Regions from separate parts of the Pseudomonas syringae genome, predicted to be linked through region 3. Evidence: predicted binding sites of a transcription regulator. Region 3 holds the regulator's gene; each other region holds the start of a gene.
The links. Region 3 encodes sigma-54, which starts transcription at its own class of promoters, with help from an activator protein. Its sites were predicted from a motif close to ANTGGCATNNANNTTGCTNT; they were not measured.

Region 1: I9H07_RS07475 (flagellar basal body rod protein FlgF) is a predicted target of sigma-54. The motif match lies at 3,011-3,030, and genes of this name have one in related genera.
Region 2: glnA (type I glutamate--ammonia ligase) is a predicted target of sigma-54. The motif match lies at 5,943-5,962, and genes of this name have one in related genera.

What each region holds. Positions count from the first base shown of each region.
Region 1 is NZ_CP066265.1:1,635,839-1,645,595, forward strand. Features, by position in the region: gene flgB (flagellar basal body rod protein FlgB) at 1-37, shown strand, start outside; gene flgC (flagellar basal body rod protein FlgC) at 41-481, shown strand; gene flgD (flagellar hook assembly protein FlgD) at 497-1,186, shown strand; gene flgE (flagellar hook protein FlgE) at 1,212-2,549, shown strand; gene I9H07_RS07470 (hypothetical protein) at 2,609-2,800, opposite strand; gene I9H07_RS07475 (flagellar basal body rod protein FlgF) at 3,083-3,823, shown strand; gene flgG (flagellar basal-body rod protein FlgG) at 3,870-4,658, shown strand; gene flgH (flagellar basal body L-ring protein FlgH) at 4,738-5,451, shown strand; gene I9H07_RS07490 (flagellar basal body P-ring protein FlgI) at 5,465-6,574, shown strand; gene flgJ (flagellar assembly peptidoglycan hydrolase FlgJ) at 6,585-7,838, shown strand; gene flgK (flagellar hook-associated protein FlgK) at 7,849-9,757, shown strand, end outside.
Region 2 is NZ_CP066265.1:190,494-200,250, forward strand. Features, by position in the region: gene ntrC (nitrogen regulation protein NR(I)) at 1-1,065, opposite strand, end outside; gene glnL (nitrogen regulation protein NR(II)) at 1,062-2,147, opposite strand; gene I9H07_RS00925 (DUF4124 domain-containing protein) at 2,441-3,058, opposite strand; gene I9H07_RS00930 (DUF4124 domain-containing protein) at 3,070-3,612, opposite strand; gene I9H07_RS00935 (chorismate mutase) at 3,692-4,249, opposite strand; gene glnA (type I glutamate--ammonia ligase) at 4,431-5,837, opposite strand; gene thiI (tRNA uracil 4-sulfurtransferase ThiI) at 6,177-7,631, shown strand; gene typA (translational GTPase TypA) at 7,774-9,594, shown strand; gene I9H07_RS00955 (DeoR/GlpR family DNA-binding transcription regulator) at 9,696-9,757, opposite strand, start outside.
Region 3 is NZ_CP066265.1:883,345-893,101, reverse strand. Features, by position in the region: gene lptC (LPS export ABC transporter periplasmic protein LptC) at 6-578, shown strand; gene lptA (lipopolysaccharide transport periplasmic protein LptA) at 565-1,113, shown strand; gene lptB (LPS export ABC transporter ATP-binding protein) at 1,114-1,839, shown strand; gene I9H07_RS04050 (RNA polymerase factor sigma-54) at 2,024-3,517, shown strand; gene hpf (ribosome hibernation-promoting factor, HPF/YfiA family) at 3,593-3,901, shown strand; gene ptsN (PTS IIA-like nitrogen regulatory protein PtsN) at 3,913-4,377, shown strand; gene rapZ (RNase adapter RapZ) at 4,380-5,237, shown strand; gene I9H07_RS04030 (HPr family phosphocarrier protein) at 5,254-5,526, shown strand; gene I9H07_RS04025 (superoxide dismutase) at 5,721-6,332, opposite strand; gene I9H07_RS04020 (tetratricopeptide repeat protein) at 6,334-6,795, opposite strand; gene pmbA (metalloprotease PmbA) at 7,098-8,444, opposite strand; gene yjgA (ribosome biogenesis factor YjgA) at 8,552-9,073, shown strand; gene tldD (metalloprotease TldD) at 9,122-9,757, opposite strand, start outside.

The sequences.
Region 1 (9,757 bases), 750 kb from region 3:
GTTCAAAGGGCTGGTTGCAGCCCTTCGCGGAGAATAATCCATGTCACTAGCCAATGTGTTCAACATTGCCGGTAGCGCCATGAGTGCCCAGACCACGCGTCTGAACACCACGGCCAGTAACATCGCCAACGCCGAGACCGTGTCTTCGAGCATGGACCAGACCTACCGCGCACGTCATCCGGTGTTTGCCACCGTGATGCAGGATCAGCAGTCCACAGGCGGTTCGTTGTTCCAGGATCGGGGTGAAGCGGGGCAGGGTGTGCAGGTCAACGGCATCATCGAAGACAGTTCCAACCTCGAAGCGCGCTACGAGCCCAATCATCCTTCCGCTGACAAGGACGGGTATGTCTATTACCCCAACGTCAATGTCGTGGAAGAAATGGCCGACATGATTTCCGCCAGCCGGTCCTTCCAGACCAACGCTGAAATCATGAACACCGCTAAATCCATGATGCAGAAGGTTCTGACCCTCGGTCAGTGATAGAAGGCGAACGTTATGGCCGTTGATAGCACCACAGCAAACAGCGTTTCATCGACATTTTTGAACACGCTGCAAAACCCTACGCCGACAACCACGAACTCCACAGGCACGCTGGGCAAGGATTCGTTTCTGCAACTGCTCGTCACGCAGATGAAGAACCAGAACCCTCTGGACCCGCAGGACAACACCCAGTTCGTGGCGCAACTGGCGCAGTTCAGCAGCCTCGAAAGCATGCAGAACCTGACGAAGACGGTTGACACCATTGCAACCAGTTACCAGTCGTCCCAGGCCTTGCAAGCATCATCGCTGGTGGGTCGTTCAGTGATCATTGATGCGAGCAGCACCTCGGTCGATACCACCAAGGGCCTGACCGGTTCGATCGTGGTTCCGGCTGCAACCTCGGCGACAACGGTCAAGGTATACGACGCACAATCGAACCTGGTCGACAGTGTCGATCTGGGGGCCCAGACCGCCGGCACGACCAACTTCGCCTGGGACGGTACGGATTCAAGCGGCACCGCGCTGCCATCGGGTACTTACAGCTTCAAGGCGGAAGGCGCGGTTGACGGCAAGAACACCCAGTTTTCGACTTACCTGCCCGCCACAGTCAATAGCGTCACGCTGGGTGTCAATGGCGCAGAAACAATGCTTAACCTGGCCAGCGGCAGTGTTGCCCTGTCCAAAGTTCAAACCATCGGATTGTAGAGCCGCTACGGCGCAGGAGTGAAACATGTCTTTCAATATCGGCCTTAGTGGGCTCTATGCTGCAAACAAAAGTCTCGACGTTACCGGCAACAACATTGCCAACGTGGCGACCACTGGCTTCAAAAGTTCGCGCATCGAATTCGCTGACCAGTACGCACAATCGATTCGCGGTACATCGGGTGGCACGGGTGTCGGCAGTGGTGTCACCACGGCTGCGGTTTCCCAGCAGTTTTCCCAGGGCAGCCTGAGCACAGGCACGGGCAATGCACTTGACCTGGCCATCAACGGCAATGGTTTCTTCATGCTCAACAACAACGGTGAATCGTTGTATACCCGTGCCGGCGCTTTCCATACTGACAAGGACGGCTATGTCGTCAACAGTTCGGGCATGAACCTGCAAGGCTACAACGTTGATGCAAACGGCACCGTCATGGTCGGCGCTTCCGGTGATCTGCGAGTTGACAGCTCCAACCAGTTGGCGAGTCCGACCAGCATCATCACCAACACGGCCAACCTGAACTCGACATCGGCAGTTCCGACTGTCACGCCGTTCGATGCGACCAATTCCAAGACCTATAACGATACTTACAGCACCACCGTTTTTGACTCGCAAGGCAACGAGCACCGCATGGAAAGCTACTTTGCCAAGACGGGCACTAATAGCTGGACCATGTACTCGCTGATTGACGGGCGCAATATCAGTGATCCGACCAGCACGGTTCCGGATGCAAACAATCTGACTTTCGATTCTTCGGGCTCGCTGATCATCAATACCGCTACGACGCCGACTTCACCTTCGCCAAGCGCTAACCTGGCGGTCAATGCCGACGGCACCTTCAAGGTTGTAAACTGGGTACCGGCTATTCAAACGGGTACCGGTACCACTGCCACCTGGGGTCCCAACGGCGCCGCGGGTGTTGCTTCGGGCATCCAGCTGGACATGAAGGCTTCGACGCAAACCGCTTCGGCCACAGGCCGTTCGGCGCAAGCGCAGAATGGTTATGCAGCAGGTCAGATCAAGGACATGAGCGTCGATTCATCGGGTAACCTGTTCGCGTCCTACACCAATGGTCAGTCCAAAGTCATCGGTCAGGTTTCCCTGACGTCCTTTGCCAACGTGCAAGGCCTTGCGCCTGCTGGCGGGACCAACTGGCGCGAAACCTTTTCCTCGGGCATTCCGGGCACTGGCACTCCGCAGTCGGGTACGTTGGGTTACGTCACAGGTCAGGCACTGGAAGAGTCCAACGTCGATCTGACGCTTGAGCTGGTCAACCTGATCAAGGCGCAAAGCAACTATCAGGCTAACGCCAAGACCATCTCTACACAGAGCACCATCATGCAGACCACTATTCAGATGACGTAATAAGCGTCGTTGGGTAAATGGTAAAAAAACCCCTGAGACAGGGGTTTTTTTATGGGTGATCAAATCGAGCAGTCGGCCTTGATGAAGTGGCCTTTCAAGCGTTTCCAGCCTGGCCCCGGGCTGGTCTGAGCGCAGACAATCCGGCTGTCGCCCTGCCATTTGTAGTAATGCGCGGGAGCGGCCTGGGCGAGCAGTGCGAAGGTGGTCAGGCTGGCTGCCGCGATGCCGACGATGCACCCGTGAAAAGACATGGCGGTTACCGATAAGACTCTGATGTTGGCCAGATTATCACTGTCGATCAGATTGTCTGCGCGCACCTGCGAAGTTTTTTTGGCGTTGCGCCGGCCGCCAAGCGGGCAGGGCGGCAGTCCGCCGCCGCTATTGGCTGGCACTTTGCCGAAAACCAAACCGCCGACGTCTGTTTTTACTGGCGAATCAAGCATTTGTATCGAGCCTGACAAGTTGGTTCAAAAATTGCTTTAACCCTTTCAGAACAGCTACAGGCGGCAAGCGTCTGTCGGAGGAGGAAGACTGTGGACAAGTTGCTTTACGTCGCCATGAGCGGTGCATCTGAAAACGCGATTGCGCAGAAGGCTCACGCCAACAACCTGGCAAACGTTTCGACCAACGGTTTCATGCGGGACCTCGAACAGGCCCGCTCGATGCCGGTGTACGGTGAAGTCATGCCCTCGCGTGCCTACGCCATGAGCGAACGTCCCGGGACTGACTTTTCCGCCGGCGCCATGGTGCAGACCGGTCGTGAACTGGACATCGCCGTCAAGGGTGATGGCTGGATCGCGGTGCAGACCGCCGATGGCGGCGAAGCCTACACCCGCAGTTCCGGCATGAACATCGATGCCCTGGGCGTGTTGCGCGACGGCAGTGGTTTGCCGGTAATGGGCAACGGTGGTCCGATTGCCGTGCCGCCGCAGCAGCAGATCGAGATCGGTGCCGACGGCACGATCAGTATTCGTTCGCTGGGTGAGAGCCCGCAGGTAATGGCGCAGGTCGACCGCATCAAGCTGGTCAAGCCTGACCTGAAGACCATGGAAAAAGGCCCTGACGGCCTGATCCACACCAAGACCGGCCGGCCTGCCGATGCAGATGCCACCGTTCAGGTCGAGTCCGGCTTTCTGCAGGCGAGCAACGTCAATGCGGTCGAGGAAATGACCTCGGTGCTGGCTTTGTCCCGTCAATTCGAATTGCACGTCAAGATGATGAAGACCGCCGAAGAAGACGATCAGTCGATGGCTCGCGTCTTGCAACTTGGCTAATCAATGACAGCTTGCGCCGACAAACCGGCGCTTGAGGAGAACACACATGCTTCCTGCACTATACGTCGCCAAAACCGGCCTTGCCGCTCAGGACACCAACCTGACCACCATCTCCAACAACCTGGCGAACGTTTCGACCACAGGTTTCAAGAGTGATCGTGCCGAGTTTCAGGACTTGCTGTATCAGATCAAGCGTCAGCCAGGTGCTCAGTCCACCCAGGACAGCGAACTGCCTTCCGGCCTGCAACTGGGTACCGGTGTGCGTATCGTCGGCACGCAGAAGAACTTCACGGCCGGTAGCCTGCAGACCACCAACAACCCACTGGACCTTGCGGTCAACGGTCGTGGTTTCTTTCAGGTCACCCAGCCGGACGGCACCATTGCCTACAGCCGCGACGGTACGTTTCACCTGGACGCCAACGGCCAGATCGTGACCGCCAACGGTTATGCCCTGGAGCCTGCGATTGTCGTGCCGCAGGCCGCGCAGACCTTCACGGTCGGTCAGGACGGTACGGTGTCGGTCACGCTGGCCGGTGCAACCGCCACGCCGCAGATCATCGGCAACATCCAGACCGCCGACTTCATCAACCCGGCCGGCCTGCAGGCCATCGGCGGCAACCTGTACTTGGAAACCGGTTCGAGCGGCGCGCCGCAGATCGGTACGCCGGGCCTCAACGGCCTGGGTCCGACCCTGCAGAACACCCTGGAAAACTCCAACGTCAGCACGGTTGAAGAACTGGTCAACATGATCACCACCCAGCGCGCTTACGAGATGAACTCCAAAGTGATCTCGACCGCTGACCAGATGCTGCAAAACCTGACTCAGAATCTGTAAGGCACTGATGCTGGCAAAACTGCTCAATCCGAAGGGGCGCCTTGATAAGCGCCTGTTACACCGCGAGGTTTCAAGTGTCATGAACCGCCTTAGTGTTCCGCGTTTTTCAGTGTTGATCGCTTCATTGTGCGGGATCACCCTGCTGTCTGGCTGCGTTGCGCCGACGGCCAAGCCCAATGACCCTTATTACGCTCCGGTGTTACCGCGTACGCCCATGTCGGCGGCTTCGAACAATGGCGCCATCTATCAGGCCGGTTTCGAGCAGAACCTGTACGGCGACCGCAAAGCGTTCCGTGTCGGCGACATCATCACCATCACGCTCTCCGAGCGCATGGCGGCGAGCAAGGCGGCGACTTCGGCAATGAGCAAGGACAGCACCAACAGCATTGGTCTGACCTCGCTGTTCGGTTCGGGCCTGACTACCAACAATCCGATTGGTGGCAATGATTTGAGTCTGAATGCCGGTTACAACGGCTCGCGCTCGACTACCGGTGACGGCAAGGCCGCACAGAGCAACAGCCTGACCGGTTCGGTCACCGTGACGGTTGCGGATGTGTTGCCCAACGGCATCCTGGCGGTGCGCGGCGAGAAGTGGATGACCCTCAATACCGGCGACGAGCTGGTGCGGATCGCCGGGCTGGTTCGTGCCGATGATATTGCGACCGACAACACTGTTTCTTCTACCCGTATTGCCGATGCACGTATTACCTATTCGGGGACCGGAGCCTTTGCCGATACCAGCCAGCCAGGCTGGTTCGACCGGTTCTTCCTCAGCCCGTTGTTCCCTTTCTGATAGCGGGATAAACATGATCAAGCTCAAGCAACTGATAGCGGCGACCTTGTTGTTGTCCACAGCGTTCGGCGTACATGCCGAACGTCTGAAGGACATCGCGAGCATCTCCGGCGTGCGGGCCAACCAGTTGATCGGTTACGGTCTGGTGGTGGGGCTCAACGGTACGGGCGACCAGACCACCCAGACCCCGTTCACCCTGCAGACCTTCAACAACATGCTGTCGCAGTTCGGCATCAAGGTGCCGTCCGGTTCCGGCACCGTGCAGTTGAAGAACGTCGCGGCGGTTGCGGTGTACGCGGACCTGCCTGCGTTCGCCAAGCCGGGTCAGACGGTCGATATCACCGTTTCCTCGATTGGTAACTCCAAGAGCCTGCGCGGCGGTGCGCTGTTGATGACGCCGATGAAAGGTGTCGACGGTAACGTTTATGCCATCGCTCAGGGCAACCTGGTGGTCGGTGGTTTCGACGCGGAAGGTCGTGACGGCTCAAAGATCACTGTCAACGTTCCGTCGTCGGGTCGCATTCCTGGCGGTGCTTCGGTCGAGCGCTCGGTGCCAAGCGGTTTCAATCAGGGCAATACCCTGACCCTGAACCTGAACCGTTCCGACTTCACCACGGCCAAGCGGGTTGTCGACAAGATCAATGACTTGCTCGGCCCTGGCGTTGCTCAGGCGCTGGACGGTGGTTCGGTGCGTGTGACCGCGCCGCTTGATCCGGGCCAGCGTGTCGACTACCTGTCGATTCTGGAAAACCTGGAAGTCGATCCGGGCCAGACTGCTGCCAAGGTCATCATCAATTCGCGGACCGGCACGATCGTTATCGGTCAGAACGTCAAGGTATCGCCTGCCGCTGTCACTCACGGCAGCCTGACCGTGACCATCACCGAAGACCCGATTGTCAGCCAGCCGGGCGCATTGTCCGGCGGTCAGACCGCTGTTGTGCCGCGCTCGCGGGTCAACGCCCAGCAAGAGCTGCACCCGATGTTCAAGTTTGGTCCAGGCACCACGCTGGATGAGATTGTCCGTGCGGTCAACCAGGTCGGCGCAGCGCCCGGCGATCTGATGGCCATCCTCGAAGCCCTGAAGCAGGCCGGCGCGTTGCAAGCCGACCTGATTGTGATCTGAGGACCTGCGCATGGATATGCCCAAGGGCGGAATTTCTTCAGCGGTCGACTCCGGTGCCTACACCGACGTCAACCGTCTGGCGGCGCTGAAGCACGGCGACAAGGACAGTGTGGAAAACCAGAAGAAGGTGGCCCGCGAGTTTGAATCGCTGTTCGTCAGCCAGATGCTCAAGGCCATGCGTTCGGCCAACGAAGTGCTGGCCAAGGACAACCCGATGAACACCGCGGCGACGCGGCAGTATCAGGACATGTATGACCAGCAACTGGCGGTCACGCTGTCCACCCGTGGTAACGGCATTGGTTTGCAGGACGTGCTGATGCGCCAGTTGTCGAAAGACAAGGGCATAAACCACGCCGCTCCAGCCGATACGCTCGGCGCCGCCAAGGCTGCAACGGCCGCTACTGACGCGGCGCCTGCCAAGACCGGTCTGGCGACCAGCATCTACCAGCGTCCACTGTGGGCAACGCGCTCGGCGGCGGCGGATCAGGCGGCTGTCGCAGCGTCGGCATCCGGTGAAGGTCGCAACGACATGGCGGCGCTCAATTCGCGTCGTCTGTCCTTGCCGAGCAAGCTCACTGATCGACTTCTTGCAGGCATTGTTCCTTCGGCGGCTACCGCAGTCAGTAACAGCCCTGCACCGGCTCGTGCAGCTTCCGGTACTGCCGGCAACAACGGTGACTGGACGCTCGATCCGAACCTGGCGCCTGCGCCAGAGTACGTGCGCTCGATGGCGCAGCCGCCGCTGGCCCCGGCCAAACGTGCGTTCAGCAACGCCGATCAGTTCGTTGAGACCATGTTGCCGCTGGCCAAGGAAGCCGCCGCGCGCATCGGCGTCGATCCGGTCATGTTGGTGGCCCAGGCTGCGCTGGAAACCGGCTGGGGCAAATCGATCATGCGTCAGCAGGATGGCAGCAGCAGTCACAACCTGTTCGGTATCAAGGCTGCGGGTAGCTGGAAGGGCGCAGAGGCGCGCGCCATCACCAGCGAGTTCCGTGACGGCAAGATGGTCAAGGAAACGGCAGACTTCCGCTCCTACGACTCTTATGCCGACAGCTTCCATGACCTGGTCAGCCTGTTGCAGAACAACAATCGTTATAAAGAAGTGGTCAACTCGGCCGATAAACCAGAACAGTTTGTAAAAGAATTGCAGAAGGCTGGTTACGCCACCGACCCGGACTACGCAAGCAAGATTTCGCAGATTGCGAAGCAGATGAAGAGTTACCAGACGTACGCCGCTGCAACGGGCTCTTCCACGACTTTATAAGGTTTTAATCATGTCGCTGATTTCAATTGGGCTCTCAGGTATCAATGCCAGTAGTGCTGCGATCAATACCATCGGTAACAACACGGCCAACGTGGATACCGCGGGTTACTCGCGTCAGCAGGTCCTGACCACGGCGTCGGCGCAGATTGCCCTGGGGCAGGGCACCGGCTACGTCGGCACGGGTACAACGCTGTCGGATGTGCGTCGCATCTACAACAGCTACCTGGACACCCAATTGCAAACCACGACCGCTCTCAGTGCGGACGCTGTCGCCTATTCCGGTCAGGCCAGCAAGACCGATACGCTGCTATCCGACAGTGCGACGGGGATTTCCGTGCAACTGGCGGACTTTTTCACCAAGATGCAGGGCATTGCCACCAGCGCCACACAGTCGGCAGAACGTTCTTCGTTTCTGACCCAGGCGGGTGCTTTGAGCGCGCGCTTCAACTCGGTGGCTTCGCAGCTGTCTTCGCAGAACGATAACGTCAATTCCCAGCTCGCTAACTTTTCCACTCAGGTCAACGAACTGACCTCCACAGTGGCAAGCCTGAACAAACAGATCACCCAGGCGTCGGCAGGCAACGGCACGCCCAACACACTGCTCGACTCGCGCAGCGAAGCGGTGCGCCAGCTCAATGAGCTGGTGGGTGTGAAGGTCTCCGAAAACAACGGCAACTACGATGTCTACACCGGCACCGGGCAAGCGTTGGTCAGCGGTTCTACGGCCTACAAGATGTCGACAGCCCCCAGCGCGGCCGACCCGTTGCAGTACAACGTGCAGATTGCCTACGGTCAGACCCAGACCGACGTAAGCTCGGTCGTCACAGGCGGCTCGATCGGCGGTCTGCTGCGTTACCGGAGCGAAGTGCTGGTGCCTGCGGCCAATGAGCTGGGCCGCACGGCGATGGTGCTGTCGGATCAGGTCAACAGCCAGATGAATCAGGGTATCGACAGCAAAGGTAATTTCGGCTCGAACCTTTATTCCAGTATCAATAGCGCTGACGCCATCACCCAGCGCAGTACTGGCAAAACCACCAACAGCGCCGCTTCCGGCAACCTGAATGTGACCATCGGTGACACCAGCAAGCTGACCGCTGATGATTACGAAGTCACCTTCAATGACGCTTCCAGCTTCACCGTGCGTCGTTTGCCGAACGGCGAGAGCGTGGGTACCGGTTCGCTCGCGGACAACCCGCCAAAGCAGTTCGAGGGTTTCAGCGTTAGCCTCAACGGCAATACGCTGGCCGCGGGGGACAGTTTCAAGGTGACGCCGACACGCAACGGCGCTTCCGGTATATCGGTTGCCATGACCGATGCCAAGGACATTGCGGCCGCCGCACCCTTGACGGCAACGGCAGGGACCAGCAACTCTGGCTCCGGCGGCTTCACTCAGCCGGTATTGAACACCAGAGCGGATATTTACAGCAGCACCCAGACGTCCGATCTGCGCAATGCGCTCAAGGATTCCACACCCATGAAGCTGTTGATGGGCGCTGTCAGCAGCACTGGCGTGCAGAGCTACAGCCTGATCAATGCGAGTGGCGGTGCAGTGCTTGATCAGAACGGCAACGCCGTGACTGGTTCGATCATTCAGGGCCAGGCCAACACCATCAAATTGAACGTTGGCTACACCGACACCACGACAACGCCGAGCAGTAAAACCGCTTTCGAACTGCAAATGACGATTTCCGGCTCGCCGGTTACCAACGACACCTTCAGCATCGGCATGACCGGTGCTGGCTCGTCCGATAACCGCAACGCGCTGGCCGTAGTGGGGTTGCAGACCGCCAAAACAGTCGGCGTCACCAACGGCGGCGTGGGCACCAGCCTGTCCGGTTCTTACGCGGACCTGGTTTCCGTGGTCGGCACGCTGGCCAGCCAGGGCAAGAACGATGTCACGGCCACTGCCGCCGTTGTCG
Region 2 (9,757 bases), 690 kb from region 3:
TGGCCACGGCAGATGCTTGAGGTATTCCTCGGTCTCGGCCTTGAGCAGTTTGGGCTCGACGGACAGCTCCTGCGCTGCGCGGCTCAGGAAGTGCTTGGCCAGCGTCGGAATGTCTTCGCGACGGTCCGACATGCGCGGAATGTGGATACGGATCACGTTCAGGCGGTGGAACAAGTCCTCACGGAACTTGCCGGCCTGCACGAGGATTTCCAGATTCTGGTGCGTCGCGGCAATGATTCGCACGTCGACCTTGACCGGCGTATGACCGCCAACCCGATAGAACTCGCCGTCCGCCAGAACCCTCAGCAGCCGGGTTTGCGTGTCGGCCGGCATGTCGCCGATTTCATCGAGGAACAGCGTACCGCCGTCCGCCTGCTCGAAGCGGCCGCGACGCAGGTTGGCCGCGCCGGTGAAAGCGCCTTTCTCGTGGCCAAACAACTCCGATTCCATCAGGTCCTTGGGAATCGCCGCCATGTTCAGGGCGATGAACGGCGAAGCCGAACGCGGGCTGTGACGGTGCAGGGCGTGAGCGACCAGCTCTTTACCGGTCCCCGATTCGCCGTTGATCAGCACGGTGATGTTGGAATGACTCAGACGCCCGATGGCCCGAAACACTTCCTGCATCGCTGGCGCTTCGCCGATGATTTCAGGGGTGCGGGTCAGGGTCGGCGGCACGTCCAGGCCTTGCTGTTCCTGAGCGTGCTGGTTGGCGCGCTTGACCAGCGAGACGGCTTCGTCGACGTCGAACGGCTTGGGCAGGTACTCGAAAGCACCACCCTGATACGAGGCAACCGCGCTGTCCAGGTCCGAATGGGCCGTCATGATGATCACTGGCAAGCGCGGGTGCTGCTCGCGAATCCGCGCCAGCAGGTCCAGGCCACTGGCGCCGGGCATGCGAATGTCGGAGATGATCACGTCCGGTTGCTGACGGGCCAGACGGCTCATCACCCCGTCGGCGCTGTCGAAGCTTTGCGTGGTCATGCCTTCCTGTTGCAAGGCTTTTTCCAGTACCCAGCGGATAGAACGATCGTCGTCTACGATCCAGACAGTTTCACTACGGCTCATGTCGAAGCTGCTCCTTGTTCCAGCGGCAGGAAGATCGAGAACGTGGTGTGGCCGGGATGGCTGTCACACTCGATCAGGCCCTGGTGCTGGCTGATGATGTTCTGGGTAATGGCAAGACCGAGCCCGGTACCATCCGGGCGGCCACTGACCATCGGGTAGAAAATGGTTTCCTGAAGCTCGGCCGGGATACCCGGACCGTTGTCGATGATTTCGATCTTGCTGACCAGCCGATGGCGCACATGGCCAATGGTGAACTGGCGCATGGCGCGGGTTCGCAGCGTGATCCGGCCGAGGCGCAACTCGTTCTGGCCGCTGATTGCCTGCATCGCATTGCGCACGATATTGAGCACGGCCTGAATCATCTGTTCGCGGTCGATCAGTACATCGGGAATGCTTGGGTCATAGTCGCGCACCAACGTGATGCAACCCTGGCTTTCGGCTTCGACCAGGCTGCACACCCGCTCGAGCACTTCATGCACGTTGGTCATCGCCAGCGAAGGCAGCTTGTTGGAGCCCAGCATGCGGTCGACCAGATTACGCAGCCGGTCGGCCTCTTCGATGATGACGTTGGTGTAGTCCTTGAGGCTTTCTTCCGGCAGTTCGCGGGCCAGCAGTTGCGCGGCACCGCGAATCCCGCCCAGTGGATTCTTTATTTCATGGGCCAGACCGCGTACCAGCATCTTGGTGGTTTCCTGCTTGGACAGCTGCGCTTCTTCTTTGGTGATGCGCAGCAGACGGTCGCGCGGGTGTACTTCAAGCAGCAGCAGGGTTTCGCCTTTGCTGAGGATGGGCGTCACGGCGTAGTCGACCGTCAGGGTCTGGCCGGCAAGTGCGGTGAGCATTGCTTCGCGCTTGGTGAACGGGTGTGCCTGCTCCACCGCCTGGCGCAGTGAACTCAGTGCTTCGGCCGACTCGGTGAACAGCTCGCTGATGAATTGCCCATGGCTGCGCTGCCCGCTGATCGCCAGCAGCATTTCCGCTGCCGGGTTCATGTACTCAAGTCGCAGGTCGGAGTTGAGCAGAATGGTGGCAGTGGTCAGGTTATCCAGTAACAGTCTGTGCAGCGCGTCGCTGATAGTCATGAATCGTGTTGACCTCTTTTGGCACATTGCAGTCGTGCAATGCGGGTGCTGGGTGGTCTTCGCCAGCATGAGCAAAATCACCGATACGGTGCTTGATAGGTGCTGTGTCAGTGAAGTTGCAAAAACCAAACCAAGGCTCCGAAAAGAAGCGCTTTATCTGCAAATTCGGGGCATTTTTTCAAAGTGTGCCCGCATACGGCGCTATCCGGGCCGCATTTCTGAACCAGTTTGGGCTGTATTGTTGCGCAGTCAGGCTGATGGCGCACCAAAAAGGTGCCTGGCTTGGGCGGGAGTCAGAAGAACGGCAGAATGCTGCTTTTTGGCTCTGGCTTGTCCTTGAGCGGGCATTCCGGACGAACGCCGTATTGCTCGTCCTTGCAGGGGTTGGTCATACGCTTCTGCGCCAGGGAAACGCGCTGCACGTGGAGCGGCTGATTCGGGGTCTTTTCCAGCACCCGGCCGAGCTCATCGAAAATTTCCACCGACAGCTGATGGGTACCGCGATCGATATTGCTCACCGGAAACACCGGGCTGCGTCCAGGCTGGCCGACAGCAACGCCGTCCAGCAACAACCGGTAGCTGTGGCCCGGCTGCAGGGCAGGGTCACTGGTCACGGTGACGATGAATTCGCCACTCGGATTGTTCAGCGTCGCATCCGGCTCCGGGACCAGAATTCTCAACAACTGGTAGTGAAACATCGGCGCCGGAGCTGCTGGCCTGGGGCTGGCTTTCAGGGTGCGGGTGGGCGGCGTGCCGGTCATGTTGTTGCTGGGCGGGATGTCGACGCGCTTGGCGTTCTTGTGCGGTTGATCGGTAAATACCCGATTGCCCTGCGCGTCGATGTAGGTGTAGACGTCGGCCAGCGCAGGCAGCGCCGACAGCAACAGCACACCGATCAGCAGGCAGCGCATGCCGGGCCGGTTCATGGTTTGCCGAGATGGACGCGTTGCACCGTCAGCGTGATCGTCTCGCTCTGCTGAATGATCCGCTCGCCATCCTTCACCACCACGGCGAAGCTGTGTTCGCCACGGTCGATATTGACCACCTGAAAACGCGGCAGGTTGGACGGCTGTCCGTACAGATTACCGTCCAGCAGCAGTTGCAGGCGATGGTTCTCCTGCAGGCGCGGCTGGATCTTCACGCCAATGATGAACGTGCCGTTGTTGGCGCGTAAGGCCTCATCAGCTGGCAGGTCCGTGAGCTCCAGTACGTCGTAGGCATGTTGTGGCTGAGATTGAGCGGGCGCTTGTGCCGGGGCCGATGGCGGGGCGCTGTTCACGGCAGGTCTGGACGGTGCCTGGGTGTCGATGCTGTTCAGCGGCGGCAATTCGACCACTTCGCTCCTGGTGCCATTGGGTGGCTGATTGCTGAACGCGGTATTGCCGTTCGCATCGGTGTACTTATAGATCTGCGCCATGGCAGGCAGGCTGATCAACAGCAGCAGGCAAATCAGGCTATGACGCATGAGGCTCTCGACAGCAAAGGGCATGAATGGCGCTCAGCATAGAACACATCGCCCTATGCTGCGCTATCCGCCTGCTGTGTCAGGGTTTTGCGGCACACAGATCGGCAGTGGCCAGCACCAGCGCCTGGTCATGAATCGGGTCGCGCTGATAACGCTTGAGCGCCGCGTCGAGCTGGATCTTGCAGTCTTTTGTCTCGCGCAGCGGCTGGAAGTCGGCGTAGGCCTGCAGCAATTGGGTTTGCAGGCGGTCGAGTTTCGGACGGATGTCGTCCGCCAGGCTCAGTCTGACCGTATCAGGCGCCTTGCCCGCTGCGTGCCACTGGGCGAGAAGGGCGTTCTGCACCTGCTTATTGGCTTCGATCTGTGCGCGGAACAGCCGTTCAACGTCTTCGGGCTTCAGCTTGAACTCGGCAGCGCGGGCCTGCGCGGCGCTGATGACTTGCTGTTCGCGGGGCGGGTCCTCAACGGCCTTGCCGCTGTCCCATTTGCTCAGGGCGACCTGATCGGCGATGGTCAGACGTTCGCTGATTGCTTGCAGCAACGGTTCGATAACAGAAGGCTTTTGCCCGCCGGCGAAGGCGAAGCCTGAGGACATGAAGGTCAGAGTCAGCAGGGAAGTGGCCAGAAGCAGGCGCATGGCGGTTCCATCTCGGATCAGTTGGGGAGACGCAGATTTAACTCCAGGTAACTGATCAGGGCCAGACCTGTGCAGTGAAGAAAACTTTACGTGGTGTACTGCAATCCGGCGTAGTGCGCCCAAACGAAAAGACCTCCCGAAGGAGGTCTCTTGTTACGCCATCAATGCTGGCGCGGCTGGATCAGCAGCTGTAGTACAGCTCGTATTCCAGTGGGTGTACGAAGGTGCGAACGCGGATTTCTTCTTCGCTTTTCAGCGCGATGTAGGCATCGATGAAGTCATCGCTGAATACGCCGCCTTTGGTCAGGAACGCACGGCCCTTGTCCAGTTCTTCCAGGGCTTCTTTCAGGCTGCCGCAAACTTGTGGGATCTCTTTGGCCTCTTCAGGCGGCAGGTCATACAGGTTTTTGTCAGCTGCATCGCCAGGGTGGATCTTGTTCTGGATGCCGTCCAGGCCAGCCATCAACAGGGCTGCGAAGGCCAGGTACGGGTTGGCTGACGGATCCGGGAAGCGTGCTTCGATACGACGGCCGCGCGGGCTGTTGACGTAAGGAATACGGATCGATGCGGAACGGTTACGTGCCGAGTAGGCCAGCATGACCGGTGCTTCGAAACCTGGAACCAGACGCTTGTACGAGTTGGTCGAAGGGTTGGTAAAACCGTTCAGTGCCTTGCCGTGCTTGATGATGCCGCCGATGAAGTACAGCGCGAGGTCGGACAGACCGGCATAGCCTTCACCTGCGAAGGTGTTCTTGCCATCTTTGGCGATGGACATGTGCACGTGCATACCCGAACCGTTGTCACCGTACAGTGGCTTGGGCATGAAGGTAGCGGTACGGCCGTAAGCATCGGCAACGTTGTGTACGCAGTACTTCAGGGTCTGAACTTCGTCAGCCTTTTTAACCAGCGTGTTGAATTTCACGCCGATTTCGTTCTGGCCAGCGGTCGCCACTTCGTGGTGGTGAACTTCAACGGTCTGGCCCATTTCTTCCAGAGCGTTGCACATGGCAGTACGGATTTCGTGGTCGTGGTCAAACGGCGGAACCGGGAAATAACCACCTTTGACGCCTGGACGGTGGCCTTTGTTGCCGCCTTCGACGTCCTGATCGGACATCCACGAACCTTGTTCAGAGTAGATCTTGAACATGGAGCCGGAGATGTCGGATTTGAATTTCACTTCGTCGAAGATGAAGAATTCTGGCTCCGGGCCTGCGAATACCGTGTCACCAATACCGGTGGACTTCAGGTATTCCTCGGCGCGACGAGCGATGGCGCGTGGGTCGCGATCGTAACCTTGCATGGTCGAAGGTTCGATGATGTCGCACACCAGGATCAGGGTAGGCTCTTCGGTGAACGGATCCAGGACCGCGGTTTCATCGTCCGGCAGCAGGATCATGTCGGAGGCTTCGATGCCTTTCCAGCCGGAAATGGAGGAACCGTCGAACATCTTGCCGACTTCGAAGAAGTCGTCTTCCAGCGCATCGCGAGCTGGCATGGTCACGTGGTGCTGCGTACCTTTTGTGTCCGTGAAGCGCAGATCAATCCACTTAACGTCATGATCTTTGATGAGTTGAACCGACTTCGACATGGTGTCCTCCGGGTGGCTAGAGACCTACTTGTTGGTAGAGTGTGGGTCCCTTGAATTTTGGTGATGCCGGCTCGAATATTCTGCCAAGGCAACCTGCCTCACAAGGGAGCAATTTGCATGCCAGTGCCCTGTGTTGGGTTTTTTGCTTCAAATGAAGGCTTTCAGGGGCTGAAAGCGCTTGAGTCGGAGAAAACGCGCACCGTTATGGCGCTGCATTTTGGTGCGTCGACTCTTTTTGGTGCGCTGCTTATCTGCTGTACGATAACTGGTTAAACCTTGAGCAATTTCCGCTATAATCCGCGCCCCCCTTTTTTGGTCGGCACCTCACGCTCCGTTTCCATGAAACTAATCGTTAAAGTTTTCCCAGAAATCACCATTAAAAGCCCGCCGGTTCGCAAGAAATTCATCCGGCAGCTGGGCAAGAACATTCGTACCGTGCTCCGGGAACTGGACGCGGACATTGTCGTGGGTGGCGTATGGGACAACCTTGAGGTCGAAACCCGCCAGACCGACCCCAAAGTGCTGCAGGGCATCAGGGATCGGCTGAGTTGCATGCCGGGCATCGCCAACTTTCTGCAAGTGGCCGAGTACCCGCTGGGCGATCTGGACGACATCGTTGCCAAGTGCAAACTGCACTATGCAGACCTGCTGCCGGGCACGATGTTTTCGGTGCGCTGCAAACGTGCCGGTCGTCACGATTTCAGCTCCATGGACGTCGAGAAATACGTCGGCAGCAAGCTGCGCATGCAATGTGGCGCCGCCGGAATCGAGCTGAAAAAGCCCGATCTGGTCGTGCGCATGGAAATTCGCGACCAACGGTTGTTTGTCGTGCATGACCAGCACAAAGGCCTGGGCGGCTACCCGCTCGGCGCGCTGGAGCAGACCCTGGTATTGATGTCCGGCGGTTTCGATTCGACCGTTGCGGCCTACCAGATCATGCGCCGCGGCTTGATGGCGCACTTCTGCTTCTTCAATCTGGGCGGACGTGCCCATGAACTGGGCGTGATGGAAGTCGCGCACTTCATCTGGAAGAAGTACGGCAGTTCGCAGCGCGTGCTGTTCGTCAGCGTGCCTTTCGAGGAAGTTCTCGGAGAAATTCTGCAGAAAGTCGATAACAGTCATATGGGTGTAGTTTTGAAGCGTATGATGTTACGCGCTGCATCCGCGGTGGCTGATCGTCTCGAAATCGATGTGCTGGTCACGGGCGAAGCGATTTCACAGGTTGCCAGCCAGACGCTGCCGAACCTGTCGCTGATCGACGCGGCGACCGACAAGCTGGTCTTGCGCCCGCTTGTTGCAAGCCACAAGCAGGACATCGTGGACCTGGCGACTGAAATCGGCACCGCTGATTTTGCCCGGCACATGCCTGAGTATTGCGGGGTGATTTCGGTCAACCCCAAGACCAACGCCAAGCGTAACCGCGTTGAGTACGAAGAAAAGCAGTTCGACATGGCGATTCTCGAGCAAGCGCTCGAGCGCGCCAAGCTGGTTTCGATCGATCGGGTCATCGACGATCTGAGCCGCCATGTCGACATTGAAGAAGTCAGCCAGGCGCTGGCCGGCCAGGTCATCATCGACATCCGTCACCCGGATGCCCAGGAAGACCAGCCGTTGCAAGTGCCCGGCGTGGAGATACAGACGTTGCCGTTCTACGCATTGAATAGCCGCTTCAAGGCACTGGATGACACGCGCCAGTACCTGCTGTATTGCGACAAAGGCGTCATGAGTCGCCTGCATGCTCACCATTTGCTCAGTGAGGGGCATGCCAATGTGCGCGTTTATCGACCGAGCTAAGTGCCCGGGGCTGTTTGCCTGTGGCTTGCGTCACCGGCCCCCCGACACCAGTCGTCATGCCGTAACGGCTTTTGCCGACTCAAAATAGTAATCGCTGTCCTTAAACAGTCAGCAGACCGAATCCTCTGATCGAGATACACAAGTGATCGAAAATCTACGTAACATCGCCATCATTGCTCACGTTGACCATGGTAAGACCACCCTGGTAGACAAACTCCTGCGTCAATCCGGCACTCTGGAGCGCGGCGAGCTCAACGATGAGCGCGTGATGGACTCCAACGACCAGGAAAAAGAGCGCGGTATTACCATTCTCGCGAAGAACACCGCGATCAACTGGAATGGCTACCACATCAACATCGTGGACACCCCGGGCCACGCTGACTTCGGTGGTGAAGTAGAGCGCGTGATGTCGATGGTCGACTCCGTACTGCTGCTGGTCGATGCCCAGGACGGCCCTATGCCGCAAACCCGTTTTGTGACCAAGAAGGCTTTCGAAGCCGGCCTGCGTCCAATCGTGGTCATCAACAAGGTTGACCGTCCAGGCGCGCGTCCGGACTGGGTTCTGGACCAGATCTTCGACCTGTTCGACAACCTCGGTGCTACCGAAGAACAGCTGGACTTCAAAGTCGTCTACGCCTCGGCCCTGAACGGCATTGCCGGTCTGGAACACACCGACATGGCTGAAGACATGACTCCGCTGTATCAGTCCATCGTCGATAACGTTCCGGCCCCTAAAGTCGACCGTGACGGTCCGTTCCAGATGCAAATCTCGGCACTGGACTACAACAGCTTCCTGGGCATCATTGGTGTTGGCCGTATCGCTCGCGGCAAGGTCAAGCCAAACACTCAGGTTGTGGCTATCGATGCCAACGGCAAGCGCCGTAACGGTCGTATCCTGAAACTGATGGGTCACCACGGTCTGCACCGTATCGACGTCGACGAAGCGGCTGCCGGCGACATCGTCTGCATCAGCGGCTTCGAAGAGCTGTTCATCTCCGACACCCTGTGCGATCCACAGAACGTTGAAGCGATGAAGCCGCTGACCGTTGACGAACCTACCGTTTCCATGACTTTCCAGGTAAACGACTCGCCTTTCTGCGGTAAAGAAGGCAAGTTCGTCACCAGCCGTAACATCAAGGAACGTCTGGACAAAGAGCTGCTGTACAACGTTGCCCTGCGCGTTGAAGAAGGCGACACCGCCGACAAGTTCAAGGTCTCCGGCCGTGGTGAGCTGCACCTCTCGGTACTGATCGAAACCATGCGTCGCGAAGGCTTCGAAATGGGTGTCGGCCGTCCTGAAGTGATCATCCGCATGGTTGATGGCGTCAAGCACGAACCGTTCGAAAACGTCACCATCGACCTGCCGGAAGAATCCCAGGGTTCGATCATGGAGCAGATCGGTATCCGTAAGGGCGACCTGACCAACATGGTTCCGGATGGCAAGGGCCGTGTGCGCCTTGAGTACAACATCCCGGCACGTGGCCTGATCGGTTTCCGTAACGAGTTCCTGACCCTGACTTCCGGCGCAGGCATCTTGACCAGCATCTTCGACCGTTACGACGTGATGAAGTCTGGCGACATGTCCGGCCGTCAGAACGGCGTTCTGGTTTCGGTTGCTACCGGCAAGGCGCTGACCTACTCCCTGGAAACACTGCAAGCCCGTGGCAAGCTGTTCCTGGGTCATGGCGAAGACGTGTACGAAGGTCAGATCGTCGGCATCAACAGCCGCGACAACGACCTGGGTGTCAACCCAACCAAAGGCAAGAAGCTCGACAACATGCGTGCTTCCGGTAAAGACGAAACCATCGCTCTGGTTCCGCCTATCCGTTTCACTCTGGAACAAGCGCTGGAATTCGTACAAGAAGACGAACTCTGCGAAGTGACTCCAAAGTCGATCCGCCTGCGTAAGAAAATCCTTGGCGAAAGCGAGCGTACTCGCGCTGCCAAGAAGTCGGGCAACTGAGTAATCAGTTAGTCGGCTAGACACAAAAAACCCGGTCGCGAGACCGGGTTTTTTTATGCCTGCCATTTGTGGCCTCTGGCATCCGCCAGCTCGGCAGCACGTTACTTGGAACGGCCGCCCACGGGCGCCAGCAGCAACTCGATGCGCTGCTTGCGGATACCGT
Region 3 (9,757 bases):
CCATTATGTTCACTAAAAAAATTCGGAAGTTTCTGCTTCTCGGGGTACTGGCGGTGCTGCTGGCGGCCGTCGGCTACTGGAATGTCAGCCCGGAAAGTTTCATGGACAGGCCTGACGGGGCGGTTAACGACACCGCCATCGACTACTATGCGATCAATACGCGCAGTGTTCAGTACCTGCCAGACGGCACACTTCAATACGACATGACCGCCGACAAGGTGGAACACGTGAAGACCTCTGATGTAAGCCTGCTGACCACGCCCGATCTGAACATGTATCGCGGCGGCGAGTTTCCCTGGCATGTTCAGAGTAAACGAGGCGAAGTGTCCTCCGCAGGCGACCAGGTCGAGTTGATGGACTCCGTTCGCGTTGAACGCACCGATGAAAAGCAACGCACGACGATTATCACCAGCAGTCGCATGACCGTATTCCCGCAGAAGCAATATGCGGAGACCGACCAAGACGTTAGAATCGACGGCGCGGGCGGTGTCACTACGGCCAAGGGAATGAAAGCGTATTTGAAAGACAGCAGGATGGACCTGCTATCCAACGTAAGAGGACAGTATGAGGCTCGTTAAAACTCTTCCTTTATTGCTCGGCCTGGGCGCAGCACTGGGAAGCGCGAGCGCCTGGTCCCTGCCAACCGACCGTGATCAGCCTATCCACATCCAGTCTGACGATGCTCAGCTCGATGACAAGAAAGGCGTTGCAACCTACAGGGGCAACGTGGTTATCACGCAAGGCTCAATGAAGGTCACCGGCAACACCGTGACGATTACCCGTAACGCCCAGGGTGAAGTCGATGTCTTCACGTCTGTCGGCAATCTGGCTTACTACGAGCAAAAACCTGCCCCGGACAAGCCGATCGTGCAGGCCTATGCCGTCACGATCCAGTACTACGCCGGCCAGGACCGCATTGTCCTGATCGACAAAGCCAAGGTCATCAACGACGGCAACACGTCGGAAGGCGAGAAAATCGTCTACGACACGGTCAGACAGGTCGTCAGCGCCGGCCGGGCCAATGGTGGTACCAAGTTGACTACGCCACGTCCGCGTATCGACATGGTCATCCAGCCGAAGAAGAAAACCGATCAACCGCAGAAGGCCCCGTAAATGGCAACGCTCAGAGCCCAGCATCTGGCTAAAAGCTACAAGAGCCGACAGGTCGTGCGCGATGTGAGCATCTCCATCGAAAGCGGGCAGATCGTCGGCTTGCTGGGCCCCAACGGCGCCGGCAAGACCACCTGCTTCTACATGATCGTGGGCCTGGTCCAGGCGGATCAGGGCCGCGTGCTGATTGACGACCTGGATGTCAGCCACCAGCCCATGCACGGCCGTGCACGTGCCGGTATCGGTTACCTGCCGCAGGAAGCCTCCATCTTCCGCAAGCTGTCGGTGTCCGACAACATCATGGCGATTCTCGAGACCCGCAAGGAACTCGATGCTGGAGCACGCCGCAAGGAGCTTGAAAGCCTCTTGCAGGAGTTCCACATCACGCACATTCGCGACAACCTGGGCATGAGCCTGTCAGGTGGCGAACGTCGCCGCGTGGAAATTGCCCGTGCCCTGGCCACTTCGCCGAAATTCATCCTGCTGGATGAACCGTTCGCAGGCGTCGACCCGATCTCGGTGGGCGACATCAAACAGATTATCCACCACCTGAAAGCCAAGGGCATCGGCGTGCTGATCACCGATCACAACGTCCGTGAAACCCTGGACATCTGTGAAACCGCTTACATCGTCAACGATGGACAGCTGATCGCAGAAGGCGACTCTGAAACCATTCTGGCAAATCAGCTGGTGAAAGAAGTGTACCTCGGCCACGAGTTCCGTCTCTGATCGACCGCCTTTGGCACGTCCCCGGCTGATTGATGCCCGTGCAGCGTATTGACAGGATTTTATTTGTCATAACGCTCTAGGCAAAGCCACAGGTTTCAGGCATATAATTTGCTTAATGATGGCGCCCCGGCGCCTGTAGTAGATGGCGCACGTGCGTCAGCGAATAAGGTGTTTAGCCCCTGCCATGAAACCATCGCTAGTCTTGAGAATGGGCCAGCAGCTGACGATGACACCGCAGCTGCAACAGGCAATCCGCTTACTTCAGTTGTCCACTCTGGATCTCCAGCAGGAGATTCAGGAGGCGCTGGAGTCCAACCCTATGCTTGAACGGCAGGAAGAAGGCGACGATTTCGATAACTCCGACCCGCTTGCCGACAACATCGAACAAAAGCCCAACCCCGACGTTCAGGAACCAACCTATCAGGAAGCCGCACCCACGGTGGACAACCTGGAAGACGGCGAATGGGGCGAGCGCATTCCAAACGAGCTGCCCGTCGACACGGCCTGGGAAGACGTTTACCAGACCAGCGCCAGCAGCCTGCCGAGCAGCGATGACGATGAGTGGGATTTCACTACCCGTACCTCGGTGGGCGAAAGCCTGCAGAGCCATCTGCTGTGGCAACTGAACGTAGCGCCGATGTCCGACAAGGATCGCCTGGTTGCAGTGACGCTGATCGACTGCATCAACAACCAGGGCTATCTGGACGAAACACTCGAAGAGATTCTTGAATCCTTCGACCCTGAGCTGGACATCGAACTCGACGAAATCGAAGCCGTACTGCACCGCATCCAGCAGTTCGAACCTGCCGGCATCGGTGCGCGCACGCTGAGCGAGTGCCTGCTTCTGCAATTACGCCAGCTGCCCGCGAAAACGCCCTGGCTGGCGGAAGCACAACGGCTGGTCACCGATTACATCGATCTGCTGGGCAGCCGCGATTACGGCCAGTTGATGCGGCGCATGAAAATCAAGGAAGACGAACTGCGCCAGGTCATAGAACTGGTTCAGAGCCTCAACCCGCGTCCCGGCTCGCAAATCGAATCCACAGAAGCCGAATACGTTATTCCTGACGTGATCGTGCGCAAGGACAACGAACGCTGGCTGGTCGAGCTGAATCAGGAATCGGTGCCCCGCCTGCGCGTAAACCCCCAATATGCCGGGTTTGTCCGTCGCGCCGACACCAGCGCAGACAACACCTTCATGCGCAACCAGTTGCAGGAGGCTCGCTGGTTCATCAAGAGCCTGCAAAGCCGCAACGAAACCCTGATGAAGGTCGCCACCCAGATCGTCGAACACCAACGCGGTTTTCTCGAATACGGCGACGAGGCCATGAAACCGCTGGTGCTGCACGATATCGCCGAGGCGGTAGGCATGCACGAGTCGACCATTTCCCGCGTCACGACCCAGAAATTCATGCACACCCCACGGGGTATTTACGAGCTGAAATACTTCTTTTCAAGCCACGTAAGCACCTCCGAGGGCGGCGAATGCTCGTCCACGGCAATTCGCGCAATCATCAAAAAACTGGTTGCGGCGGAAAATCAGAAAAAGCCGTTGAGTGATAGCAAGATCGCTGGTTTACTGGAGGCACAAGGCATTCAAGTAGCCCGTCGCACAGTCGCCAAGTACCGCGAATCACTCGGGATAGCGCCTTCCAGTGAGCGCAAGCGATTGATGTGATGCAGGCCGAGCCACAGCGTTCCAGTGGCAGGCGTCACGCCTGTCTCTTTATGCATTGGCAAAGGAGAAAGCTGTATGCAAGTCAACATCAGTGGACACCAACTGGAAGTGACCAAGCCCCTTCGTGAATATGTTGAGCTCAAGCTCAAGAAGCTGGAGGGGCACTTTGACAAGATTACAAACGTGCAGGTCACGATGGCGGTCGAGAAGCTCAAGCAGAAGATCGAAGCCACGCTGCACATCCACGGAGGGGAGGTGGTTGCCAATGCTGAACATGACGACATGTACGCTGCAATCGACCTGCTCACTGACAAGCTCGACAGACAATTGCTCAAGCATAAGGAAAAGCAGCAAAGCATCCTCAAAGGTGCGGCCGCTCGCTAACGCCCATTTAAATGATCCGATTTGAAAATATCCTGACCCCCGGCCGTTCACTCGTGAACATGCCGGGCGGCAGCAAGAAACGTGTACTTGAACAGATTGCCAACCTGATCGGCCGCGAAGTGCCGGGAATGGATTCGGGCACTGTGTTCGAAAGCCTGGTTGCCCGTGAAAAACTGGGATCGACCGGTTTCGGCAACGGCATCGCCATTCCTCACTGCCGCCTGGCCTCCTGTGGCGAGCCCGTCAGTGCAGTGATTCACCTTGATGCTCCGGTAGATTTCGACGCCATCGACGGTGCGCCCGTGGACTTGCTGTTTGTCTTGCTGGTCCCGCAGAAGGCGACCGACGATCACCTGGAGCTGCTTAGCCAGATTGCCGGCATGCTCGACAAGGCCGACGTGCGCAAGAGCCTGCGCAACGCGGCAAGCGACGAAGCGCTGTATAACGTGGTGCTGGACGCACAAAAAGGTCTTTGACAATGCGCATGATCATCGTCAGCGGCCGCTCCGGTTCGGGCAAAAGTACCGCGCTGGATGTACTGGAAGACAACGGCTTCTATTGTGTCGACAACCTTCCTGCCGGTCTGCTGCCGGAACTGGCCGAACGCGCACTGATCAACACCGAGCTGGCAGAGCCACTGTTGGCGGTTTCGATCGACGCACGCAATCTGCCAAGCCATCTGACCCGTTTTCCGCAGATGCTCGATGAAGTGCGCTCACGCAATATCCAGTGCGACGTGCTGTATCTGGATGCCGACGAAGCCACCCTGCTCAAACGCTTCTCGGAAACCCGACGTCGCCACCCCTTGAGCACGGCAGATCGCTCGCTGGCCGAGGCGATACGCGACGAGACTACATTACTGGGCCCGATCATCGATCTGGCCGACCTGAAGATCAACACCACCCACCTGAACCTCTACCAGTTGCGCGATGCACTGAAACTGCGCCTGCTCAACAAGCCCGAGCCTGGTACTGCCTTTCTGCTCGAGTCGTTCGGCTTCAAGCGTGGCATGCCCGTTGATGCCGATCTGGTCTTTGATGTGCGCTGCCTGCCCAACCCGTACTGGAAGCCTGAATTGCGCGATCATTCAGGTCTCGAACAGCCTGTTATCGATTATCTGTCCGTGCAGCCCGACGTTGAAGAAATGTTTCAGGACATCTTCGCCTATCTGAACAAATGGCTGCCTCGATTCGCAGCCAGCAACCGTTCTTACGTTACCATTGCCATCGGTTGCACTGGGGGGCACCATCGCTCCGTCTACCTGACAGAACGCCTGGGTCAGGTATTGCAACAATCACTCAAGAACGTTCAGGTCCGCCACCGCGACCTTAGCTGAAAGGATTTACACTGCGATGCCCGCTCGTCAAATCACCATCATCAACAAACTGGGTTTGCACGCCCGCGCCGCCGCCAAGTTCGTAGGCGTTGCCGGCAAGTTTCCCTGCCAGATCCGCGTCGGCCGCACGCCGGAAAGCATGGTCGATGGCAAGAGCATCATGGCTGTGATGATGCTGGCTGCGGGCAAAGGCACCGAGATTCATCTGCACACCGAAGGTGAATTCGAGCATGAAGCCCTTGATGGCTTGGTAGAACTGATCAATAACAGGTTTGACGAGGGCGAATAAGCCCTCGACCTCACACGTCTCGGCGTGTCACACCCATCACAAGCAATGCACCTGAAGCCAACTCATCCCCCGCCCTGCCAGCAACACCATACCTGCCAACAGCAGCACGGTTCCTGCTCCCCTGCGCAGCAACCGCACTTTATTGATCGAGAGTCGTTCAGAACGCATAGGCGCCCTTGGCGGGTGTCGAGGGATCAGGCCAGAGCAGCCTGATAGCGTCGGGCTACTTCCTGCCAGTTGATCACGTTGTAGAACGCGTTGATGTATTCGGGACGGCGGTTCTGGTAGCGCAGGTAGTAGGCATGTTCCCACACGTCCAGCCCCAGAATGGGTGTGTTGCCATTCATCAGCGGGCTGTCCTGATTGCCGCTGCTTTCGACTACCAGTTTTTTGTCAGGGGTCACGCTCAGCCAGGCCCATCCACTGCCAAAACGCGTCAGTGCGGCTTTGGTAAAGGCCTCCTTGAAGCTGTCAAAGCCACCCAATTGCTCGTCTATTGCAGCGGCGATCGCGCCTTGTGGCAAGCCGCCACCGCCGGGCACCATGACTTCCCAGAACAGCGAATGGTTGGCATGACCTCCACCTTGATTGATCACCGCCGGGCGCAGGTTTTCAGGCAGTTGCTTGACGCTGGCGACGAGTTTTTCAACCGACCAGTCGGCGAATTCAGTGCCGTCGACCGCCGCATTGAGGTTGGTGATATAGGTCTGGTGATGCTTGGTGTAGTGGATTTCCATGGTCTGCGCATCAATGTGCGGCTCTAGTGCATCGTAGGCGTACGGCAGTGCTGGCAAGGTATGAGACATTTCAGTGTGCTCCGTAAAAAAGTCCGGAATGAGTCGCTGAATGGCGCTGCAGCGATGAGCGCGTGTGCTCACTGCTGCTGTTCAGCAGTCGATGGGTGCGCGGGTATTCGCCATGCTCGCTGATAAAGCTCAGTAGCTCGGCGTAGGTCTTGCTGCTGTGGCGCAGGGCCGCTTCGCGCAGAGCGGGCGTCAGCCGCTGGCTCTGCATGGTCTGCAACAGGTGCTGATGGATTGCGCACAGGTATTCGGCGCTTTCTTCTGGCTGCCCCAGGCTGAGGTGCAGGTCCGCCAGGTTGTGATGGGAAATCACACACGCCGCAACGGCTTCATCGACGTCTGGCCAACGCTCGAAAAGCACTTGTGCCAGGGCCAGCGCCTGGAGGTACAGCTCACGGGCTTCAACCCACTCACCCAGACTGAAACAGCGGTTGGCCTGTTCAATGGTGCGTTTCCAATGCTGCATGACATACCCCCAGAGGCGCAGGCTGGCCGGACCAGGTGATCCCGGCGGTCACATTTCACCCTCAAATGATATTCATTATTAAATGAGATTTTGACTCAACACAAGCATGTTGATGAGATGGACTTTTGCGAGGGGGTTCTGAGAAGACAATGAAGCGAGGCTTCATGAGCTATCGATCGTGCAGAAACTGGGGAGTGTGGCACGGTAAGGACAGGTGATGCGGCGTGACAGGAAGCGCATGCCAACGCCGGAGCATTGGCATGCGAGTCAGTCAGGTATGCAGCGGTAGCGATGCAGGCTAATCAGCTCCCCGCCACCATCATGCGCTCGATCAGTACCGAGCCGGTGCGGATGTTGCTGCGCAGTTCGAGATCGCTGCCCACGGCGACGATCTGTTTGAACATGTCGCGCATGTTCCCGGCAATAGTCACTTCCTGAACCGGAAACTGAATCTCGCCGTTCTCGACCCAGAAGCCCGCTGCGCCACGCGAGTAATCACCGGTGACCATGTTCAGGCCGCTGCCCATCAACTCAGTGACCAGCAAACCACGGCCCATGCGCCGGATCAGCGCATCCTGATCTTCGGAACCATGAGTAACGAACAGGTTATGAACGCCGCCCGCATTGGCGGTGCTTGGCATGCCCAGCTTGCGGCCGGAATAGGTGCTCAGCACGTAGGACACCAGATCGCCTTTGTCCACGAAGGGTTTGGCATACGTCGCCAGGCCATCGCTGTCGAACGCGGAACTGCCCATGGCGTGCCTCAGGTGTGGACGCTCATCGATGGTCATCCACTCCGGGAACAGTCGCTGGCCAAGAGAGCCCTCGAGAAATGACGACTTGCGATACAGGTTGCCGCCAGAGATAGCGCCGAGAAAACTGCCGAACAAGCCACCCGCCAGTTCAGCGGCAAACAGCACCGGCACTTCACAGGTAGGCACAGGCCGCGCGCCCAGGCGGCTCGCCGCCCGTTGCGCGGCCTTGCGGCCAATGCTCTCGGCATCGGCCAGCAACTGGCCCTTGCGGTTGACGTCATACCAGTAGTCGCGCTGCATCTGGCCTTCGCCTTCGGCAATCATCACGCAACTCAGGCTATGCCGGGTCGACGCATAGCCGCCGATGAACCCATTGCTGTTGCCGTATACGCGGCAGCCCTGATGGGTATTGAGGGTGGTGCCGTCGGCGTTCTTGATCCGGCTGTCGGCCTCGAACGCTGCCGCTTCGCAGATCAACGCTTTCTCGATGGCCTGCTCGGGCGTGATGTCCCAAGTGTGATAAAGGTCAAAATCCATGACCTCCTTGGCCATCAGCGCAGCGTCGGCCAGCCCGGAGCTTTCATCTTCGGAGGTGTGTTCGGCAATCGCCAGGGCGGCGGCTACGGTTTCGCGAATGGCATCGGCGCCGGTCGCAGACGTGCTGGCCGAGCCTTTGCGCTGCCCAACGTACAACGTAATACCAAAACCCTGGTCACGATTGAACTCGACGGTTTCGACTTCACGCTGGCGGACCGATGTCGACAGCCCTTGGTCCACCGACACCGCCACTTCACAGGCGCTGGCACCCTGACGCCTCGCTTCGGCGATGATCTGCTCGACTTGTTCCTGCAATTCGGGCAAGGCCTGTGGGCCGACGCTTTGGGTTGCACTCATGACTTTCTCCATCAAATTCTTCTTTCAGCACAGGCCGAATACCGACCGGGCCGGACAAGCGGCCCACGACTGGTTATCATGGCGGCGTTTCTTTGCGGACTGCCCCCATGGTTGATTCTTACGACGACTCCCTTGACGGGGAGAAAAGCAAAACTCAGGTCAAACGCGAGCTGCATGCGCTGGTTGACCTCGGTGAACGACTGACAACACTCAAAGCCGATGTGCTGGCCAAGCTGCCGTTGACCGACGCTTTGCGCAAGGCCCTGGCCGAAGCGCCCAAGCACACGGCCAACATTGCGCGAAAGCGGCATATTCTGTTCATTGGCAAGCTGATGCGCGATCAGGACCAGGAAGCCATTCTGGTGTTGCTCGACCAACTCGATGCCTCCACTCGCCAGTACAATGAACGTTTCCACAATCTGGAACGCTGGCGTGATCGCCTGATCGCCGGTGATGACGCCGACCTCGAGAAATTCGTTATCGAATACCCCGATGCCGACCGTCAGCAACTGCGTTCGTTGATTCGTCAGGCGCAACACGAAGTTGCACGCAACAAACCGCCGGCCACCAGCCGCAAAATCTTCAAATACATCCGTGAGCTGGACGAACTTCAACGCGGTCTGCGTTGATGTCGACCTCGGGGTGGGCCGCAGCAAGCGGCCAGCCCCGACTCACATTCAGCTACCTGTACCGCCAACCGTAATCGCGTCGATTTTCAGCGTAGGCTGACCCACACCGACCGGCAGCGACTGGCCGTCTTTTCCGCACGTACCGACGCCGCTGTCCAGCGACAGATCGTTACCCACCATCGAAACCCTGCTCATTGCTTCCGGCCCGTTGCCGATCAAGGTCGCACCTTTGACGGGCGCCGTGATTTTGCCGTCTTCGATCAGGTAGGCCTCACTGGTCGAAAACACGAACTTGCCACTGGTGATGTCGACCTGACCGCCGCCCAGATTGGCGCAATAGATACCCCGCTTGACCGACGCGATGATTTCCTGCGGATCGCTCTGCCCGCCCAGCATGTAGGTGTTGGTCATGCGCGGCATCGGCAGATGGGCGTAGGACTCGCGACGACCGTTGCCGGTCCGCGCAACGCCCATCAACCGGGCATTGAGCTTGTCCTGCATGTAGCCCTTGAGCACACCGTTTTCGATCAGCGTGGTGCATTCGGTCGGCGTGCCTTCGTCATCGACGCTCAGCGAGCCGCGACGCCCTGCCAGCGTGCCGTCGTCCACGATGGTGCAGAGCCTGGACGCAACCATCTCGCCCATGCGCCCGCTGTAGGCAGAACTGCCCTTGCGGTTGAAATC